Regions from separate parts of the Marinobacterium sp. MBR-109 genome, predicted to be linked through region 3. Evidence: predicted binding sites of a transcription regulator. Region 3 holds the regulator's gene; each other region holds the start of a gene.
The links. Region 3 encodes sigma-54, which starts transcription at its own class of promoters, with help from an activator protein. Its sites were predicted from a motif close to TGGCACNNNNNTTGCTNT; they were not measured.

Region 1 (5,241 bases), on a different contig from region 3:
CGGTTGCCGCGTGTGGCCAGGTCCAGTTGGTACTGCAACCGGGCGATTTCCAGTGTCGATGCCGAGCTGCCTGTGCCGTGCAGATTCCACGGGGTGTCAGGTGCCGTGCGCCAGGCGAGCCAGATGGGCATGGCGAGACCGGAAGCCAGCACGGCCTGACTGAGCAGGTCGGGTACGGTCTCTTCAAGGCTTGAGCAACGGATCAGCGTCAGACTGAGTCTGTGCAATAACTCCCGTTGCGGGTAATACCGCGAGGGCTCGGCTCGGGTGTCCACCTGCAAGCGTCCGAACCAGCGTGCAAAACTGACTGTCACGCCATCCTCCTGTTCGAATTGGGTGTTAACTGCAAGGAAAATGCAGGGATCATGCCAGCATGTTGAGGACTACCTCCGCAGGGGTAGCTCCTTTGATGAATTGATCATTAATTACTGTAAGTAAAGAATTTTTACTGAAAATAGATGTGGTCGTGCCGGCCTGTCCGGTTGTAAAAGAGGCCACACAACAGGGCATGGCGATTCCGTGTGCACCGGATAGTGGCGCGGGCCATGCGGATGACAGTTGCTGAGGGTGAACAGTATGAACACGCAATTATACGACCTGGTTGCAGGCGCTCCACCTGCTTCGCTTGGCAGGCGAGTGGCACCGCAACAGGCGATACGGGTCACGCTACTGCCGGGTGAACAGATGCAGATTGACAGTCCGGATGGGGAGCAGTGCTGTGAGCTGATCATGCTGGATGACAGTCGACACGCTCCCTGTGACCGGCTGGATCTGGCGCTGGCGGCAGCGGGTGCGCCGGTGATGCAGGCGCAACTGCAGCAGAACAGCGCTTCGGCCAGGCGTTTGCGTTCGCAGCTTAAGGGCTGGGGGGTTGCCGACGAACAGCTGCAGCAGGCGCTGCATCTGGATGCCGATCAGCTGCCCTGCATGATCTCGGCCACTGGGGAAACCGGTCCAATCAACCTGATTCTGGTGGCACCCGGCACTGACATGTTGCCGGAGCAGCAAGAGCCGTCGACCGAGCTGAATGTGTCACTCTGGCTGTTGCCGGATCGGGTACCCGAACTGCCGGACCCATTGGCAGAGACGCTGCAGGATATTCATATTCCCCACAGCAGTGCGCGCGTTTATCGGGTGAGGGCGGGTGAATGGATCCAGATCATCGATGTGGCGGGCAAGCAGTGCTCTGACTTCATCGCCTTCGATGCCGAGGCGCTGGAAAGAGGCGAAGAGGTCACTCTGGATGCGGTGGCGACGCGGACCCTGGCGGGACATGCCTTGCCACAGCCGGGTCTCTATTCGCGTTTTGCCGATAATCGCCTGCAGCCGATGCTTGAGCTGGTGCAGGACACGGTCGGACGGCATGACAGTTTTTTGCTGGCCTGTACGCCCAAGTATTACGAGGACAGTGGTTACTTCGGTCATGTCAGCTGTACGGATAACTTCAACCGTGCATTGAAGGACTATGGCGTGGCACCGCGTTCCGGCTGGCCCGCGATCAATTTCTTCTTCAACACAACAGTGCAACCCTGCGGCACCATGGGCATGGACGAGCCCTGGTCTCGTCCCGGTGACTACGTGTTGCTGCGGGCCAATCGCGACCTGATCTGTGCATCCTCGGCCTGCCCTGATGACATCGACCCGGCCAACGGCTGGACCCCTACCGACATTCATGTCCGCGTGTATGCGGCAGACAATACATTTGAACGTGCCATCGCCCACCGCGTGGTGCCTGAGGAGTTACCACGCATGACTCGACAGACCGCTTTTCACAGCCGTACTTCACAACTGACCAAACAGTTTGCCGAATATCGAGGCTACTGGGTGCCCACCGAGTTTGAAGGCTGGGGTGCCCGTGCCGAATATCTGGCCTGTCGCGAGTCCGTCGCCGTCATGGATCTGTCGCCCCTGCGCAAGTTTGAAGTCGTTGGCCCCGATGCCGAAGCCTTGCTGCAGTATGCCCTGACCCGCAATGTGCGCCGGCTCGCGGTGGGTGAAATCGTCTACTCGGCGGCCTGTTTTGAAACCGGTGGCATGGTGGATGATGGCACGCTGTTTCGCATGGGCGAGCAGGCATTTCGCTGGGTGTGCGGCGATGCCTGGAGCGGTACCTGGTTACGCGAACTGGCAGCGCAGCGCGGAGATCGGGTCAGTATTCGTGAGTCCACCGATCAGCTGCACAATCTGGCGCTGCAGGGGCCTCAAAGCCGCGCGTTGTTGTCTGAGCTGATCTGGCAGCCTGAAACCCGCACGTCGGTCAGTGAATTGAAGTGGTTCCACTTCACCATTGGGCGTCTGGGCGGGCCTGAAGGCATTCCGCTGATGGTATCCCGTACCGGCTATACCGGTGAATTGGGGTTTGAAGTCTGGTGCCATCCCGACAACGGTCCTGCGCTGTGGGATGCCATCTGGGACGCAGGGAAGTCCTATGGCCTGGCGCCGCTCGGCTTTGATGCACTGGACATGCTGCGAATTGAGGCGGGCCTGATCTTTGCCGAACACGAATTCTGTAACCAGACCAACCCCTATGAAGCGGGAATCGGGTTTACCGTGCCGATGAAAACCAAGGAGGAAGATTTCAGTGGACGGGCCGCCCTGCAGCGTCAGGCACCGGAAAGTCGGCAGAGGCTGGTCGGTCTGGTGCTGGATGGCAATGAGCCGGTGCATCATGGCGATCTGGTATACGACGGTCGCATGCCGGTTGGTCAGATAACCAGCGCAACGGCCTCGCCCCTGCTGGGCAAGATGATCGCCCTGTGTCGAGTGCAGCCGGCCTGGGCCGAGCCCGGTACCCGGCTTGAGGTGGGGCAGCTGGATGGATTGCAGAAGCGGTTGCCGGCTCAGATCCAGGCTCTGCCTTTCCATGATCCGGAGCGGATCAGGGTCAGGAGTTGAGAGTTTATTTCACTCTGCAGGAACGGCGTCCCAAGGGACGCTTTTTTTATGACTGGTTGTTTGGTGAACAATACAGGTGCACGCAGATGCAAAAAGGCTCATCTATAAAGCACGCGTGTATTTATGACCTGTGGATAACTTTAATTAGAGTTGTTGTTATTAATAAAGTTCAAAATAAAATTACAATGTAAAACATACAGATACGATTTATTTGCGGTTTTTAACAGGGTGTATTCAACGAGTTGGCACATGCATTGCTTTTTCTTATCAGGAAATAAATATCACTGAAGAGCAAGGATGCTCTGATCTTTTTGCTGCGATGCAGCATGAAGAAGGTGGATCTTTTGCACAGATGAGGACAAGCCCATGACTGTGGAAACCGTGGAGTCGCTCAAAGCGACCTTCGAAATGCATCAAGCGATGAATGTGGAAGTGTTCTACTGGTGGTGCACCGCCATCATGTTCATGATTCACGCCGGATTCCTCGCATACGAAATCGGCGCATCGCGCGTCAAGAATGCCCTGACGTCAGGGATGAAAAACATACTGACCCTGTCAGTCATCATTACAACCTTCTACTTCTTCGGCTGGTGGATCTACAACGCCTTCCCGAACGGCCTGATTCCGATCGATGCTTCTGCGGCGTTGCCCTGGAGTCTGAGCATGGGGCCTGATGTTCAGGATATGGGGACCGGTATCTTCTTCGCCGCGTTTGCACTTTTTGGTGCCACGACCGGCTCCATTCTGTCGGGTGCGGTGATCGAGCGTATCCGCCTGAGTGCCTTCCTGATTCTGGCGGCCATTCTCGGCTCCGCCGTCTGGATTCTGGCCGGCGCCTGGGGCTGGCACCCGGAAGGCTGGCTGCTGACCAAGCTGGGGTATCACGATGTGGGTGCATCCGGTGTGGTACATGCGGTGGCCGGCTTCTTCGCACTGGGTGTGTTGATGAACCTGGGCGCGCGCGTCGGCAAGTTCCAGAATGGTGTCGCGATGTATATCCCGCCACACAGCCTGCCGATGTCCCTGATCGGTCTGATGATGATCATCGTCGGTTTCTTTGGCTTTTTGGGTGGCTGCATCATCTTCAATGGTGGCGAAACCGGCTGGACCACGATCTATGGTAACCCGACCAACCTGTCGGCTTTCGGCTTTAACACCTTGATGGGCTTTGCCGGTGGTGTCATCGGTGCCTACCTGACCTCGCGTGAGCCATTCTGGACCATGTCCGGTGGCCTGGCCGGGATCATCACCGTGGCAGCGGGTCTGGATCTCTACTACCCGGGCCTGGCCTTTGTGATTGCCGCCAGTGGTGGTGCGCTGATGCCGGTGGTGGGTCGCATGATCGAAAAGATGGGTGTTGATGATGCCGTAGGTGCGGTTGCGGTGCATGGTTTCTGCGGCTTCTACGGTGTCGTGATGGTGGGCGTGTTCGCTTCGTCCTACCCGAACGTGGGCGATTTGCCGGACATCACGCTGAGCGGACAGCTGATCGGGGCCATCGTCATGGCGTTGACCGGCTTCATTCCGGGCTGGGGCATCTCCTATGTGTTGAAGAAACTGAATGCCCTGCGTGTACCGCCTCAGGTAGAGGTGCTCGGTCTGGATCTGGTCGAAATCCCGGCCAAGCCCTACCCGGAGTCGCTGCCGGCACAGGCGATTATTGAGAATACGCTGGAGCCGGGTCAGGAAAAACTGGTCTGAGCTTCATCTGAATCGGCGCTGCCCGGCAGCGCCTCGTTAAATTCAACATGACCCCAAAACGGGTGCACAATGCACCAAGGAGCACGATATGTTTTCAAGTCCCATTACCAGCTGGGAAAACGTAGCCGCCTATTTCACCTTCTCGGACAGCCCGACCGGCATTGCGATCAGTCTGGCTGCTGCTGTCGGTGTTTATCTGTTTCTGAACGCAAGCATCATGAAGCATGAGAAGGCATCCTTCGACAAGCATCTGTAAAACGTACCGGGATGGCCGCTGGCCATCCCGTTTCCCTTCCAGTATCTGTGCCACACTTCTTACACCTGTCGATCAGACCAGCTGCAGGGTGAAATGAATGAGCGATCACATCGACATCGGCCAGACCCGTTACCGCTTCAACGACCTGAAAACCCTGATGGCCAAGGCGACGCCCCTGCGCTCCGGCGATTGTCTGGCCGGCGTTGCGGCCGAGAACGCGACCGAGCGAGTGGCGGCCCAGCGCTGTCTGGCTGAAGTACCGCTGAAACGTTTTCTCAATGAGGCACTGATCCCCTATGAGCGGGACGAAGTGACCCGGCTGATTCTCGACAGCCATGATGCCGCAGCCTTTGCGCCGGTTGCCCACCTGACGGTGGGCGATTTCCGAG
Region 2 (5,241 bases), on a different contig from region 3:
TGACAAGTCCACGTTGGACTGCTCCAATGCAGCCGAACGCAGAGTGCCATTCAGGCCAGTGCCTGGCGGGTTAACAATGGCATTACCTGAAGAGAGGGTCGCTATCCACTCTGTGTTACCACTGGGCTGCAGACCGTCCTGGTTTTCAAAAGTCGCAACAGAGACCAGTCCAAGGTTGGCACGCTGACCGTTACTGTAGCTAGCGACCATTTCACCGGTCTCGGCAAAACTAACCCCGATCAGGTCACCTTTGGTATAGCCATCCTGCTGCTGACGCTTAACGATCGACTCAGAAGCAAACTGACTGGAGCCTGAGATATCCAACTGCAGGCCCGCCAACTGGTCTACATCAGAGTCCAGAATTTGATCCAGCGGGTTAGCAGGATCAGCTCCCAGAATGGTAAGCGTGGGTGCACGACCAGTCGAGGCAACTTCCTGACCATTAACCTTTTCAAGCACACCCGTGATCGAATTGAAGTTAATCATGACCGGACCTACTTCCGTAGGCTGGTTATCCGGACTGGTCTCACCAGGATCAAGTTCCTTTCCAAGATTCAGCTGATCCCTGTCATTCAAGAAGGCATACGAGCGATAGGCACCGATGAAGCTGTTGTCACCCACTTCAAGTACTGAAACGTCAGGAACCGTTTGGCCACTCAAAACGGTGGTCGTGAACAGATTATTTGCATCAGCACCGGATACCCCCAGGCGACCAACATCACCAGCTTCAGGCTTCCATGTAATCCTGAGCTGATCTGTTCCATCATCATATTGAACTGATTCAATATCAGGGTTTTTATCCAGAATCTGCTGTTCTTTACTGGCTATTTCCTGACCTACCTGGTCCAGAGTCTTAATTTCCCCGGCAGCAGTCGGTCGTTTAACGGTAATTTCAACTCCGGCAATCGTGACTGTGACATCCTGCGTCAGCGCACCCGCAGCATCAAAAACGCCAGCGGAGTCCAAAGTCAGAGCCTGAACCTCACTGGCACTGCGCTCGGTAATACTCCCAACCGCCTCAGTGCCATCCGCTTTGGTAACAACAAAATCGCCATACGCCACATATTCCGCCTTTACCTCGAAAGACAGATCACCCGTTGCACCAAGTCTCACTGTATTTGCATCAATGCGGGGGTCACCATCTACGTTTGACGGCACACCCGACAGTTTCTCTATGGATTCAGCTGTCAGCGCATACGGTGCGGTACCCGCATCATCAAAATAAAGCGTGTTGGGATCTTCAGCGCCCGCGCCCAAGCTGCTGGCCACATTAAGGTTAAAGCCAGAGAGGGCTGCACTCGTAAAATCAAGACCACCGGCACCGGCGTTTGCTGCCGGATCCCAGGCGGTGGCGGCATAATTGTGCTCTTCACGCACCGGGCGCTGTTCGGCAAAATAAAACCGTACGCTCTGCTCGTTACCCAAGCTATCAAACGTGCCTACAGTCGTCGAATAGGTGTAGGAAGTAGGATCCGTCTTGGAAAACGGGATATTCAGATCTTCAGCATTGGAGTTAGCGTTAATATTGAAAGAGAGCTCGACCCGCTCAGTTGCTTTGGGCGGACTTTCTTTTTCAGTCACTGACAGGTTCTGTATCGGCAACTGATTGCCCTGCGCGTCCAAACCATAACCCTGCAGGTACTTGCCATTCTTGCTGACAATGTTGCCCTGCTTATCCAACTCAAACGCACCGGCACGGGTGTAGGTGATATTCCCCTGCCCATCGTCCAGCATGAAGAAGCCGGAGCCATTAATCGCCAGGTCCAGGTTGCTGTTGGTGAACTCAATGGTACCACCGCTGAAATCCTGGGAGATATCCGTCACTGTAACACCAGAGCCCGGGGTATTGGACGAGCCCGCACCCACTACCGCTGTTGCATAAATGTCACCAAACTCGGTACGCGAGGACTTGAAGCCAACTGTACTGGCGTTGGCGATGTTGTTACCGGCCACGTCCAGCAAGGTAGATGCCGACTTGAGTCCTGTTACAGCTGTATTGAAACCTGCCATCTTCGTTACCTCACTTAACCGAGCTGTTTCACTTCACTCATATCGATAGAACCGATCGCGGTGTTAACCTTCATACCGATCCCGTTCTGTCCCAGAGTGACGCTGTTGATATTGAACCCCATATACGTGCCCACTTCTTCGTATTTACCTTCTGCACCAGAGGCTGCCTCAGCCACTATGCGATAATTGCCTGCCGGCACATTTTCGCCTGCCTGCCAAACGAAGTTATGATCGCCCGGTGGCTGCGCGCCCATACTGACGCGATCAACCAGGTTGCCGCTGCCATCATAGATTGAGATGCGGACATCGCTGGAGCTGACATCTGTGCTCACGAGCCCATCAACCAGCCCTCCCTGTTGAGGCAGCTGGGCAATGTTTGTATTCACAAACGCGCGCTGTCCAACCATGGATGAAGCCTGAAGCGCGGCCTGACTGCTGATCAGGGTGCTGCTCATTGTTTCCATGGTCTTGGAAAGATTCTGGATACTTTCGACATTGCTTAGCGTCGATATCTGCTGCATGAAGTCACTGGTATCAGCAGGACTGGACGGGTCCTGGTTTTGCAACTGTGCGATCAGCAGCTTCATGAACATTTGGCGATCTTCAGAAACAGCGTCAGTCGCCTTCGACTGCGCCTGATTTTTCTGATTGATCTGTTCAAAAGGGTTACTGCTACCGACGCCGTTTACATTGCTCATGGCGCTATCCTCTTACTGGCCTTATTGCCCCAGCGTCAATGTGCGCTGCAGCATCTGTTTGGCCGTATTCATAATATCGGCGTTGATCTGGAAGGAACGTGAGGCCGAAATCATGTCAGCCATCTCTTCCACCACGTTCACATTCGGGTACCAGATATAGCCGTTTTCATCAGCCATCGGGTGATTCGGTTCGTACGCCATGCGCAGAGGCGAATCGCTTTCAATGATCTCTTTTACGTCCACGCCCTGACCTGGCACCAACGTCTGCAGGTGATCAGGCAGGTGTTCTGTCTGCGTTTCTTTCAGCGCGAACACCGGTTTGCGTGCGCGGTAGGTTTCCGCTTCGCTGGAGCTGATGCTTTCCGCATTGGCCATGTTGCTGGCGGTGGTGTTAAGCCGCACGGTCTGTGCGGTCATGGCGGAGCCTGCGATATTGAAAACGTTACTCAACGACATGCTTATTCACCCTTGATTGCGCGTGTCAGCCCCTGGAACTTGCTGTTCAGGAACTCGAAAGAGGCCTGATAACGGAGCGCATTGTCGGTGTAGCGAGCCATCTCTTCCTGGGTCTCTACAGTATTGCCATCGACTGCCGGCTGGTTCGGAATACGGAACATGAGGTCGGCGGCGGCATCCGGTGACAAAAACTCGGACTGATGACCGGATGCCGTTTTCTTCAACGACAGATTGGCACCAGCGGTTTCACCTTCGAGCACGGCACTAAAATCCAGATCACGCGCCTTGTAGTTGGGCGTATCCGCATTGGCAATGTTGTTGGCCAGCACTTCAGCACGACGCGCTCTGAGTGTCAGGGCGTTTTCATGAATTCCCAGTGCTGAATTGAAGCTGATCGCCATTGCCGCTTATCCGTTACAGGTTGCTTTGCCTGTAGTTAAGCAAGCAGCGTGCCATCGGAAGAAAAAGCCGATTATAAAGGGGTTCGGGAAGGTCAGGCTCTGTTTTCAGAGGCAAGGTACAGCGGCAAGCGGCAATGCTGTACCGCTCTTCGTGCAACGGGGCGGCAAAGAGCGGCAGGCCGCCGCTCAGATTCAGATCGCCTGGTAGATAATACCGGGGCGGCAGTGGATCATTTTGTACAGGTCCGGCAGACCAGAGAGGGACTCGGAAGCGCCAAGCAGCAGGTAACCACCGGGGCGCAACTGTTTGTGCATCTTGCGCAGGATCTCGAGTTTTACGTCGGATGAAAAGTAGATCAGCACATTGCGACAGAAAATCAGATCAAACTGCCCCAGTGAACTGTAAGGCCCAAGCAGGTTGAGGCTTTGAAAGCGCACCCGGCTCTTGATATGGGGCTTGATGCCCCAGCTGCCGGATGGCGATGACTCGAAATAACGGTGCAGGCGATCCTGAGACAGCCCTCGACCCAATGCCAGCATTTCATATTCACCCCGTCGGGCCTGATCGAGCACTGTCGTGGAAATATCAGTCGCCAGTATCTCTTCACCGGACGAAAAAGCCCCTGCATGGCTCTGCTTGAATTCGTCGATCACCATACTGATGGAGTACGGCTCCTGCCCGGTAGAGCAGGCAGCAGACCAGATGCGCAGCTTCTGGAAGCGACTTTTTTCATGCAGTTCAGGCAGGAGCTTGTTACGCAGAATCTCGTAGGGGTGGATATCACGAAACCAGAGGGTTTCGTTGGTGGTCATGGCATCAATCACCTGTTCTTTCAAGCTGTTGCCACCCGCCCGGCCAAGACGTGCCACCAGCTCACTGAGGTTTGCACACCCCTGCTGCTGCATGATCTTGCCCAAGCGGCTTTGGACCAGATACTGCTTGTGTTCAGCCAGCAGAATGCCGCAGCTTTTTTCGAGAAAGCTGCTGAATTCACGGAATTCCGCCGGTGTAATACTGAAGCTGATGCTCACCCGGAGACGCTCCCCGTCAGCCTTGTTCGACCTGACGGATACGGTTCACTACCACTCCGGCCAGATCGTTCGGGTTGAATTTGGCCAGGAAGCCGTCGGCCCCTACCTTTTTCACCATCGACACGTTGAAGCCGCCACTCAATGAGGTGTGCAGCACCACATGCAGCTTGGACATGCGCTGATCCTCACGGATCATGGAGGTCAGGGTGTAGCCATCCATTTCAGGCATTTCGATGTCGGAGATCACCAAGAGGAAAAAGCTCTCAACGTCCACCCCTTTCTCAACCAGCCCCTTGAGCAGATCAAGCGCCTGACGACCATTATTGGCAACCGATACCTTTACACCAAGATCTTCCAGGCTGCGCTGCATCTGGTTACGTGCCACTGCGGAGTCATCGACGATCAGAACGTGGCGCTGTCGGGCGCGGGCGCGGTCATCCTGCGTTGCCACCTCGTCACTGACATCAGTTGACATGGGGTACAGGTCCGCGAGGATCTGTTCTACGTCCAGAATTTCAACCAGCTTGCCTTCATATTCGAACACGGCGGTCAGGTAGTTCTCGTTACCGATCTCTTTCGGCGGCGCCATGATCTGGTCCCACTGAGTGTTCAGGATGCGGTCTACCTTGCGCACCATAAAGGCC
Region 3 (5,241 bases):
GCGTGCAGGCCCAGCTTGTTGATAATGGTCAGTCGCGTTTCAATCATGGCTTGTTCCTGCGGCAGGCTGACTCAGTTCCCGGTGTAGCACCTGCACATTATCCATATGCTTGCGGAAATAACCAGCCAGTTGCTCGGCGATATAGACCGAGCGGTGTTGACCGCCGGTACAGCCGATGCCGATCGTGATGTAGCTGCGATTGTTGGCCTGAAACTGGGGCAGCCACTTGGTGATGAAGGCCTGCACGTCGTTGACCATCTCGGTGACTTCGGGTGACTGACGCAGAAACTCGATCACCTCGCTGTCGAGGCCGGTATGTCGGCGCAACTCAGGTACCCAGTAGGGGTTGGGCAGGGCCCGTACATCAAAGGTGAAATCAGCATCGAGCGGAACCCCGTGCTTGAAGCCAAAGGATTCAAACTGCAGTGACAGAACCTGTTCACTGCGCCCGGCAACACGCAGCTTGACCTCGTCTCGCAGTTCATAAAGCGACAGTCGCGTGGTGTCGATGCGAAGATCGGCAAGGTTGGCGATGGGTTCGAGCAGGTTGCGTTCAGTCCGGATCGCCTGCTGCAGGCTCTGATTCTGGTCGGTGAGCGGGTGACGCCGTCGTGTTGCGTTATAGCGTCGCAACAGGGTGGCTTCACCGGCATCCAGAAACAGTGTTTCGGTGCTCAGTGCAGACTGCTCGCGCAGAGTGCGCATCACGCTGGGGAACTGCTTCAGATTACTCAACAGGTTGCGGGCATCAATACTGACGGCAATTTGCCGGCTCGGGTTTTCCTCAGCCAGCATCAGCCGGATCAGCTCGGGCAGCAGCAGAGCCGGCAGGTTATCGATGCAGTAGAAACCGACATCTTCAAGTGCCTGCAAGGCGGTGCTTTTGCCCGAGCCGGAACGGCCGCTGATGACGACCAGTCGCATATCAGACGCCTTTGCAGAGAGTCTGGACGCGATCCAGCAGGCTTGAGGAATCTTCGCAGCTGCGCAGCGACTCGCGGGTGTTTGAATCGTTGAACAGCTCCGCCAGCCCCGCCAGTGTCTGCAGGTGTTCTTCAGCGCCATCTTCGGGTACCAGCAGGAAACAGATCAGATCGACAGGACGGTTGTCGATGGCATCGAAGTCAATCGGGCTGGACAGGGTCATCAGCAGTCCGATGGCCGTTGTAACGCCTGAAATTCTGCAATGAGGAATGGCAACGCCTTCACCGATACCGGTGCTGCCAAGGCGTTCACGGTTGATCAGGCCGCTGAAGATATCTTCAGCGGCCAGGCCGTCCAGCTGCTCGGCGATAGTCTGGCTGGCGAGCTCAAGGGCTCGCTTTTTGCTGACCACATCGACGTGGCAGAGTGTACGGGATGAGGTCAGCAGTTCTGATAGTTGCATGTCGTGACGTGCTGCTACCGGTTATTTATGGGATTTGAGTTTTTCTTTGTGCTTGATGATCTGGCGGTCAAGCTTATCCACCATGCCATCAATTGCAGCGTACATGTCTTCATGTTCATGGGCTGCAAACACTTCGCCGCCTGCCAGGTGGATATCGGCTTCGGCTTTCTGGCGCAGCTTCTCAACACTGAGTGTGACCTGTGCATTGGTGATGTTATCGAAGTGGCGTTCCAGTCGGTCGAACTTGGTACGTACATATTCGTTCAGGGCGTCAGTCAGTTCGACGTGATGACCAGTGATGTTGATCTGCATAGGTTTTCTCCTCGTCATAAAGCACGTTCTTCCGGCGTGCCTGTAGTCTCATTAAACCAGACGCTTGCGCTCATTAGAAGGCGGAATGTTCATCGCTTCACGATATTTTGCCACTGTGCGCCTGGCTACGTTGAATCCCTGCTCTTTCAGCAGGTCGGCTATCTTGTTGTCGCTGAGTGGTTTGGCGGTACTTTCCGCGCTGATCAGTTTCTTGATCAGGGCACGAATGGCGGTGGAGGAGGCGGCGCCTCCGTCCGAAGTACTGACGTGGCTGGAGAAAAAATACTTCAGCTCGAAGATGCCTCGGGGGGTGTGCATGTATTTCTGGGTGGTAACCCTTGAGATGGTCGATTCATGCATCTCTACGGCTTCAGCGATGTCATGCAGCACCATCGGTTTCATGCCCTCTTCGCCCTCTTCGAAAAAGTCGATCTGGCGGGCCACGATCTCGGTGGCGACCTTGAGCAGGGTTTCGTTGCGACTCAACAGGCTCTTGAGGAACCAGCGCGCTTCCTGCAGGTGGTTCTTCAGATAGGTGTTGTCGGCACTGTTGTCGGCTCGCCTGATAAGATCAGCATAGTCGGTATTGATGCGAAGTCTGGGCGAGGCGTCCGAATTCAGGCTGACACTCCACTGCCCCTGTACCTTGCGCACAACAACATCGGGAATCACATACTCCGACTGTTCGCTGCTGATACTGGTGCCCGGCTTGGGGTTGAGTGACTGGATCAGGCTGATGATCTGCTGCAGGGCCTCTTCCTTCAGGCGCATGCGCCGCATCAGTGTGCGGTAGTCGTGGCTGCCAAGCAGACCCAGATGGTCGCGCACCAGGCGCAGGGCCTCTTTCAGCATAGGGGTGTTTTCAGGCAGCTGGCGCAGCTGTACCTGCAGGCATTCGCTCAAGTCGCGTGCGCAGACACCGGGCGGGTCAAACTGCTGCACGCGGTGCAATACGGCTTCAATCTCTTCCGGCTCGGCATCGGCGAACAGTTGGGGTTCGCTCTGACGGAAGTGTTCCAGCACTTCATTCACGTCAGTGCGCAGGTAGCCATCCGGATCGACCGCATCGATCAGGGCCATGGCAACCATGCGATCGGGGTCACTCATGGGTGTCAGGTTGAGCTGCCACAGCAGATGGTCCTGCAGGCTGTCCTCGGCCGAATCGTTATCACCGGGCTCCCAGTCGTCGTCGCGGGCGGGGCCGGGCGTGCTCTGGTGCTGGAAGGTATCATCCCAGTTGCTGTCGGTGGCCAGTTCACTCGGAATTTCATCATTCCAGCGTTCTTCCAGTGCACTTTCGTCCCAGTTATCGTCGTCGGCAGTATCGCTCGAACGGCTATCATCGGAGGCATCGTGGCGGTCATCGCGGCTTTCTGCCCGTGCCTCCTCCACGTTGTCCTGCTCATCCTCGACTTCCAGCAGGGGATTGTTCTCCAGTGCTTCCTGGATCTCCTGCTGCAGGTCCAGCGTTGACAGCTGCAGCAGGCGTATTGCCTGTTGCAGCTGTGGTGTCATTGTCAGATGCTGGCCGATCTTGAGTTGTAACGATTGCTTCATATCAGAGCTGCCAGGTGGACGGAGTGGATGTGCATGGTTGACGGTTCTGGATCAAAGGGAAAACTGCTCGCCCAGGTAGGCGCGGCGGACCTGTTCGTTCGCCAGAATTTCGGCGGGTGTGCCCTGTGCGAGTATCCCTCCTTCACTTACGATATACGCTCGCTCGCAGATGTCGAGGGTCTCGCGCACGTTGTGATCCGTGATCAGGATGCCGATGCCTCGAGACTGCAGGTGGCGAATGGTCTGCTTGATGTCACTGACCGAGATCGGGTCGACGCCGGCAAAGGGCTCGTCCAGAAGAATAAAGTCAGGCTCGGTTGCCAGCGCGCGTGCGATCTCGACACGTCGGCGTTCACCGCCAGACAGGGCCATGCCCAGACTGTCGCGCAGGTGAGTGATGTGAAACTCTTCCAACAACTGCTCCAGCAGTGTTTTGCGATCCGAGATGCCGAGTTCCTTGCGGGTTTCCAGAATGGCCATCAGGTTGTCGTGCACGCTCAGTTTGCGAAATACCGAGGCCTCCTGGGGCAGATAGCCTATGCCGCGGCGTGCCCGCTCATGCATGGGCAGGCGGGTAACATCATCCTGATGCAGGCGGATCTGCCCCTTGTCGGCGTGGATAAGTCCAACAATCATGTAAAAGCAGGTGGTCTTGCCGGCACCGTTGGGTCCGAGCAGCCCGACGATCTGACCGGTTTCCATCTGCAGGGATACATCCTGTACCACCTGACGCCCCTTGTAGCTTTTGGCAAGATGCAGGGCTTCCAGTGTGGCCATCAGTTGGCCTCCGCAGGCTTGGGCTGAATCACCATCTTGACCCGCTCGCCGCCCTTGCGGTCACTGCCGAAGGCGTTCACCAGTGCGCGCTCCATGTTGTAGACGATCCGCTCACCGGTGAAGGTGTCCTTGGCCTGATCGACGCGCGCATTTTCGGTGATGGTGATCTCCTGCTGCTTGACGCGATAGTCCATTTTGTCGCCGTAGGCCTTGGTCAGGGGCTGTTCGGCAGACGGCTGTTGTTGAAACTCGGCCGGTTTGCCGGTGGAGATGATACGGTCAATGCTGCCGTCTGCCGCGCGGTGCAGTTCAACGCGTTCACCCCGAATCTCCATACTGCCTTGAATGATCTCTACATCACCAGTGTAAACAGTGATGCCGGTACGCTCGTTCATGCTGGCGCGGTCAGCCGAAACGTTAATCGGCTGATTGCGGTCCTCGGGCAGTGCCTGCACGCTGGTTGAAAGGGTCAGCAGCAGGGCGGTCAGCAGCACGGGGCGGTTAATTCGCATGGTATGTACCTTTTACTTCGGACAGCAGCTCAACCCGCTGTTCGTCAAAAAAGACCTCCATTCCGCGGCCTTCCGTATGGTCCTGGCCGCGTATCACCCTGACCGGCAGGTCCGTGTGGGCATAGTCGCGTGGAGGGTAGAGTGTCAGTCGCTCGGTCAGCATCTCGCTGGCACTGCCTGAGGGCGGATTATCATGAAGCTGCACATCCCCTGCAAGTACTATGCGCTCCTGTGAGTCAGGCATGCGGCCTTCCTGTGCCAGAATGCGGAGCTCGCCGCCCTGTTCGCGGGGTATCAGGGTGATCGGCTTATCGAACAGCATCTCGGCCGGTTCCGGATAGTGGCGCATCAGGGGGGAGTTCAGCTCCTGAGCCATTTCGCCACTCGGATTCCAGCGCGTAATCCGCGCTTCACGGACAAAAAAGTCGATCCGAGCCGCACTGTTGTCCAGTATCGGCTCGTCGCTCAGCCGGGTGGAGGCAAATCCCCACCAGAGCAACGGCACAAGCAGCAGGATCAGGGCGATGGCGAGTCTCAGTCGGCTTTGCAGCATTCAGCGGTACTCGTCGTAGATGGCGCTGAGTTTGCCCTGTGCGGCCAGAATCAGCTCGCAAAACTCACGTGCGGCCCCCTTGCCTCCAGCAGCACTGCTGCACCAGTCGGCTTCCTTGCGCACCAGAGGGTGGCCGTTGGGTA
Region 4 (5,241 bases), on a different contig from region 3:
TACGCCGGTGGTCGCTATGACTATTACGAAACACCGTCCGTACGTGCCTATGCCAAGGTGACAGCAGGGTTGCTGCACGGCTACAGGGGGGAATACAGGGACAAGATTCCGCTGAACCACTTCGGTGTTGCGCCGGCGATACTGCCCGCTTTCGGGGTAGAGGTGAAGCGTATCAATCTGGAGATGATTCCGTTTGGAACAGCGGGGGTAATGTTTAATATCGGTTACGTATTTCGCTGATACCCGGTGTTAACCCCAGACACCGGTTGGCTGGTGTCTGGGGGGGCACTTACACCTTCATCAGCACCGACTTGAGCTCAGTGTAGTGCTCGATACAGGCCGCGCCCATTTCCCGTCCGAGACCGGATTGCTTGAAACCGCCAAACGGCAGGGATGGGTCCAGTGCAGTGTGACAGTTGACCCACACGCTGCCGGACTTAATACGGGGAATCATGCGATGGACCGCCGACAGATTATTCGACCAGATACTGGCACCGAGGCCATACTGGCTGTCATTGGCAATTCTGACCGCCTCGTCGATGTCATCAAACGGCATGGCCACCAGTACCGGGCCGAAGATCTCCTCCTGTACCAGTGTTGAACGCTGATCCACATCCACCACCACCGTGGGCTGGATGAAGAAGCCGGGCCCCTGACGGTCACCACCGGTGGTGATTCTGGCACCCTCGGCCAGCCCTTTCTCGATAAAGCCGTGTACTCGCTGCTGCTGCACGGCGGAGACCAGCGGCCCCATCTCGGTGTTCGGGTCCAGTCCGTTACCCAGACGAATCCGGCCCGCGATATTGGTGATATCCGCTACCAGATTGTCAAACAGCTTGCGCTGCACATACAGGCGCGAACCGGCACAGCACACCTGCCCCTGATTAAAGAAGATTGCATTGGCGGCCCCTGCGGCGGCCTCCTGCGGATCGGCGTCTTCCAGCACGATGGTGGGTGACTTGCCGCCCAGCTCAAGTGTCACCCGCGTCATGTGGTCCATGGCGGCCTTGCCGATCAGCTTGCCGACACCGGTTGAGCCGGTGAAAGTGAGCTTGTCGACGTCAGGGTGTGAAGACAGGGCTGCACCGGCATCCTGCCCCAGTCCCGGGACAACGTTCAACACTCCGGGCGGATAGCCTGCTTCCAGCGCCAGTTCACCCAGGCGCAAGGCGGTCAGGGGGGTATCTTCAGCCGGCTTCAGTACGACCGTACACCCAGTCGCCAGTGCCGGGCCGAGCTTCCAGCAGGCCAGCAGCAACGGGAAGTTCCAGGCCACAATGGCACCCACCACACCGACCGGCTCACGCCGCGTGTAACCGTGGAACTGCGCGCCCGGCATGAAGGGCACCGAAGGCTGTACACAACTGCCCTCGATTTTGGTCGCCCAGCCGGCCATGTAGCGCAGAAAGTTGACGGCCAGCTGAATGTCCACCCCCTTGGCGATGGCGACGCTCTTGCCGTTATCCAGACACTCGATCTCGGCCAGTGAGTCGGCGTTGGCGTCGATCAGGTCGGCAAAACGCCATAACAGACGCTCGCGCTCGACCGGTATCATGCGGCTCCAGCTGGAGTCCTCGAACGTTTGGCGTGCTGTTGCGACGGCCTGATCAATATCAGCGGCGGTGCCGCAGGCGACTTTGGTGAAGCACTCGCCGGTGGCGGGGTTGATCACATCAATCTCCCTGACTTCGGAACCTGCAGGGCGTTGATCGCCAATCAGCAAAGCGTGGCGGCGATTGATGAAAGCCTGAGTATCAGAGTGAAGGGCAAACTCCGTCATGGTGAACCTCTTATCGTTGTCGTTGAGTCTGTCTCCCCTGTATCGCAATGGCTGTGCCAGTTTTGATTAAATCCTAACTCAATGAAATTGAATGGGTTTGTCTTTATATGCCCTGGTTTTGGCTGTTATGGCCTGTCGCAGAATGAGACAGCTGTCTGAATCTGATTCAGCCCGCTACTCCGGCTTCAGGCCCCGAAAATGGGCGTCTGTCTCAGGATGAAACAGGTGTCGCGATATTAAACAGATTCCGCGGCCTGGCTGACGGGGTCGAAAGTCGTAATATTTCACTCAAGTGACTGTTTTGTTTTGGAAAGATGAACTTGGCACAGGCTGTGCTACCTCCTTTGTGACTCAACATTGACCTGGATCTCGACGGGCGTCTCGAAAGATGCTCTTGCAATGACCACAGAAGGAGGTCGGACCTTGAATACAACAACTCTGAAACCGCTGGGCGGGGGGCTGCTGGCATTGGCGCTGGCGGTGAGTGCTCAGGCGGCCATGGCCAACGACAGTGCCGAACAGATCATCAGCAGCAAGTGTCTGGCGTGCCACACCCAGGAGGCTGATCAACAGTGGAGCCGTATCAGCCATCAGCGCAAATCGCCGGAAGGCTGGCTGATGACGATTGCCCGCATGCAGATCATGCATGGCCTGCAGATCAGCGATGAAGACCGGCGTACGCTGGTGAAATATCTGGCGGACCGGCAGGGGCTGGCACCGGAAGAAACCGAAGGGGCACGCTATGCACTGGAGCGTCGTCTGAATACGTCCGAAGCGTTCGATTCGCAGGAATTTACCGAGATGTGTGCCCGCTGTCATTCGGGGGCACGTGTGCTGCTGCAGCGTCGGCCCGCCGAAGAGTGGGAGCACCTGGTTCACTTCCATCTGGGCCAGTGGCCCACCACCGAATTTCAGGCGCTGGCGCGCGATCGGGACTGGTTCGAGCTGGCGCTGAATCAGATGGTGCCGCAACTGACAGACACCCTGCCCATGAAGTCCGCAGCCTGGGATCAGTGGCAGCAGCAGCCGGCAGCGCCGGTCAGCGGTGGCTGGACAATGGTCGGCCATATGCCGGGTCGCGGCGCCTTCCATGCCGAGATGCAGGTCACGCCTGCAGAGGGTCAGGATCAGTATCAGGTCAGCCTCAGTGGTCAGTATGACGACGGCACCCCCATCAAAGGGCAGGGTATGGCTGTGGTGTATACCGGCTATGAATGGCGAGCGGATCTTGAGATCGATGGACGCGCCATGCGACAGGTGTTTGCGCTGCGCAATGGGCAGCTGGAAGGTCGCATGTTCCTGCGTGACCACGATGAAGTGGGGGCTGATGTGGTAGCGGCGCGTGCCGATGGCAACAGCCGGGTCCTGGCACTGCAACCGGCTTACATCAAGGCGGGTAACGAAGCCGAAGTCAGCATTATCGGTACAGCTCTTAAGGGTATGCCGGTATTGGGCCAGGGCATTGACGTTATCGAGGTGATCAGTGAAAGCGACAGCCTGATCAAGGTGCGTGCCAGAGCATCCGAAGCCGCCTCGGGCATTCATGAGGTCAGTGTGGGGGCCGCTCAGGGCGGGCGCTTTGCCGTCTATGATCGCATCGCTCAGGTGAAAGTGGTGCCGGAGTTTGCCGTAGCCCGCGTGGGTGGCAATGGCAGTTCAACACCGAAAGTCGAAGCGCGCTTTGAGGCTGAAGCCTGGGCCGTTGGGCCGGACGGCAAGCCCGGTACCGACGACGACTACCGCATCGGCATGATGCCGGCCCAGTGGGCAGTGGCACCCTTTGATGAAGTGGCCGAGGCCGATGGGGATGTTCGCTTTACCGGCCAGATGAACCCGGATACCGGTGTATTCACGCCGGCCGCTGCGGGCCCCAACCCTGAACGACGCATGATGACCAACAACGCCGGTAACCTGAAAGTACAGGCAAGGGTGATGGATGGCGATGACACGCACGATGCCGAAGGGCAGATGATCGTGACGGTGCAGCGCTGGAACAACCCTCCGATCCCCTGACCGATGCCCGATGGCAGAGAAGGGGGGATGCCTGCAGGCATCCGGATGGCAACCTAACAGGGGAGAACAGACATGGGCGCTGTACTCAATCTGGTGGAGCACAACCTGCATGAAGTGCAGGTCGGGGATACCCGCATGTTGTTTCACATACCGTCCAGCTCGCTGTTTGCGCTGGACAGCCTGACATCAGGCATCCTGGACCGGCTGCGCAGTGGCGCCGAGTCGGCCGAGGCGCTGGTCAGCGGCTTGAGCAATCGCTTCTCGGAGCAGGAGATTACCGAAACGGTGCGCGAGCTGCTGGCACTGGAGCTGGTCAATGATGGCCGGCCATTGACCGACGAGATCGGGACCCGCCGGGTAGACCAGTTTCCGCTGACCACCGTGGTGCTGAACGTCAACACCGGCTGCAACCTCAGCTGTACCTACTGCTACAAGGAAGACCTGGATATCCCGTCCGCCGGTCGCAAGATGGAGCTGCAAACCGCGATCGACTCGGTGGAGATGCTGTTGCGCGAATCACCCGACGAGGATCGTTACACGGTGGTGTTCTTTGGTGGTGAGCCGCTAAGCAACCGACCCTTGATTAAAGCGATGGTGGACTATTGTGAGCGCCGCTTTGCCGAACTGGGCAAACAGCTCGATTTCGTCATGACCACCAATGCCACACTGCTGACCGATGAGATCATCGACTGGCTCAATGCCCATCGTTTCGGTCTGTCGGTCAGCATGGACGGCCCCAAGGCGATACATGACAAGAACCGTATCACCGTGGGAGGCCAGGGTACTTACGATGTTGTGCGTCGCAAGGCCTTGAGGCTGCTGGAGCGGTACGATTCACGTCCCATCGGCGCGCGTGTCACGCTGACCCGCGGCACCACGGAGGTGGAACAGATCTGGGACCACCTCTTCAACGACATGGGCTTTTCGGAGGTGGGCTTTGCACCGGTTACCTCCGGCGATATCAGCAGCTACAACCTCAGTTCAGAAGAGCTGATCGAAGTCTTTGCCGGCATGAAACGCCTCGGTCAGCGCTATCTCGATGCGGCACTGGAGCACCGCAATATCGGCTTCTCCAACATGCATCAGCTGATCACCGATCTGCACGAAGGCCATAAAAAGGCACTGCCCTGCGGCGCCGGTCTGAAAATGCTGGCGGTCGATCATGAAGGCGAACTCAACCTGTGCCACCGGTTTACCGGGTCCGACATGCCGACGTTCGGCAATGTGAAAACCGGTGTCCAGCAGGTGGAGCTGGGGGACTTTCTCTCCAAACGGCTGGATAGAACCGATACCGGCTGTGCCAGCTGCCGTATCCGCAATCTGTGCTCAGGCGGCTGTTACCACGAAAGCTATGCCCGCTACGGCGACCCCACTCATCCAACCTACCACTACTGCGACCTGATGCGAGACTGGGTCGACTTCGGCATCGAAGTCTACAGCCGCATCAT

Region 1: a site for sigma-54 is predicted at 3,139-3,156, ahead of ABIE60_RS06050 (ammonium transporter). Genes of this name have one in related genera too.
Region 2: a site for sigma-54 is predicted at 3,602-3,619, ahead of flgB (flagellar basal body rod protein FlgB). Genes of this name have one in related genera too.
Region 4: a site for sigma-54 is predicted at 2,102-2,119, ahead of peaA (quinohemoprotein amine dehydrogenase subunit alpha). Genes of this name have one in related genera too.

What each region holds. Positions count from the first base shown of each region.
Region 1 is NZ_JBEPPZ010000003.1:231,632-236,872, forward strand. It holds gene ABIE60_RS06040 (sensor histidine kinase) at 1-314, opposite strand, end outside; gene ABIE60_RS06045 (DUF1989 domain-containing protein) at 577-2,895, shown strand; gene ABIE60_RS06050 (ammonium transporter) at 3,262-4,596, shown strand; gene ABIE60_RS06055 (hypothetical protein) at 4,685-4,852, shown strand; gene ABIE60_RS06060 (ethanolamine ammonia-lyase subunit EutB) at 4,950-5,241, shown strand, end outside.
Region 2 is NZ_JBEPPZ010000014.1:80,838-86,078, reverse strand. It holds gene ABIE60_RS15170 (flagellar hook-basal body complex protein) at 1-2,010, opposite strand, end outside; gene ABIE60_RS15165 (flagellar hook capping FlgD N-terminal domain-containing protein) at 2,025-2,708, opposite strand; gene flgC (flagellar basal body rod protein FlgC) at 2,730-3,164, opposite strand; gene flgB (flagellar basal body rod protein FlgB) at 3,167-3,565, opposite strand; gene ABIE60_RS15150 (CheR family methyltransferase) at 3,758-4,597, opposite strand; gene ABIE60_RS15145 (chemotaxis protein CheV) at 4,614-5,241, opposite strand, start outside.
Region 3 is NZ_JBEPPZ010000007.1:120,996-126,236, forward strand. It holds gene ABIE60_RS10740 (HPr family phosphocarrier protein) at 1-47, opposite strand, end outside; gene rapZ (RNase adapter RapZ) at 40-924, opposite strand; gene ABIE60_RS10750 (PTS sugar transporter subunit IIA) at 926-1,387, opposite strand; gene hpf (ribosome hibernation promoting factor) at 1,409-1,699, opposite strand; gene ABIE60_RS10760 (RNA polymerase factor sigma-54) at 1,751-3,256, opposite strand; gene lptB (LPS export ABC transporter ATP-binding protein) at 3,308-4,033, opposite strand; gene lptA (lipopolysaccharide transport periplasmic protein LptA) at 4,033-4,545, opposite strand; gene lptC (LPS export ABC transporter periplasmic protein LptC) at 4,535-5,098, opposite strand; gene ABIE60_RS10780 (KdsC family phosphatase) at 5,099-5,241, opposite strand, start outside.
Region 4 is NZ_JBEPPZ010000005.1:161,213-166,453, reverse strand. It holds gene ABIE60_RS08740 (hypothetical protein) at 1-240, shown strand, start outside; gene ABIE60_RS08735 (aldehyde dehydrogenase family protein) at 290-1,780, opposite strand; gene peaA (quinohemoprotein amine dehydrogenase subunit alpha) at 2,204-3,793, shown strand; gene peaB (quinohemoprotein amine dehydrogenase maturation protein) at 3,866-5,241, shown strand, end outside.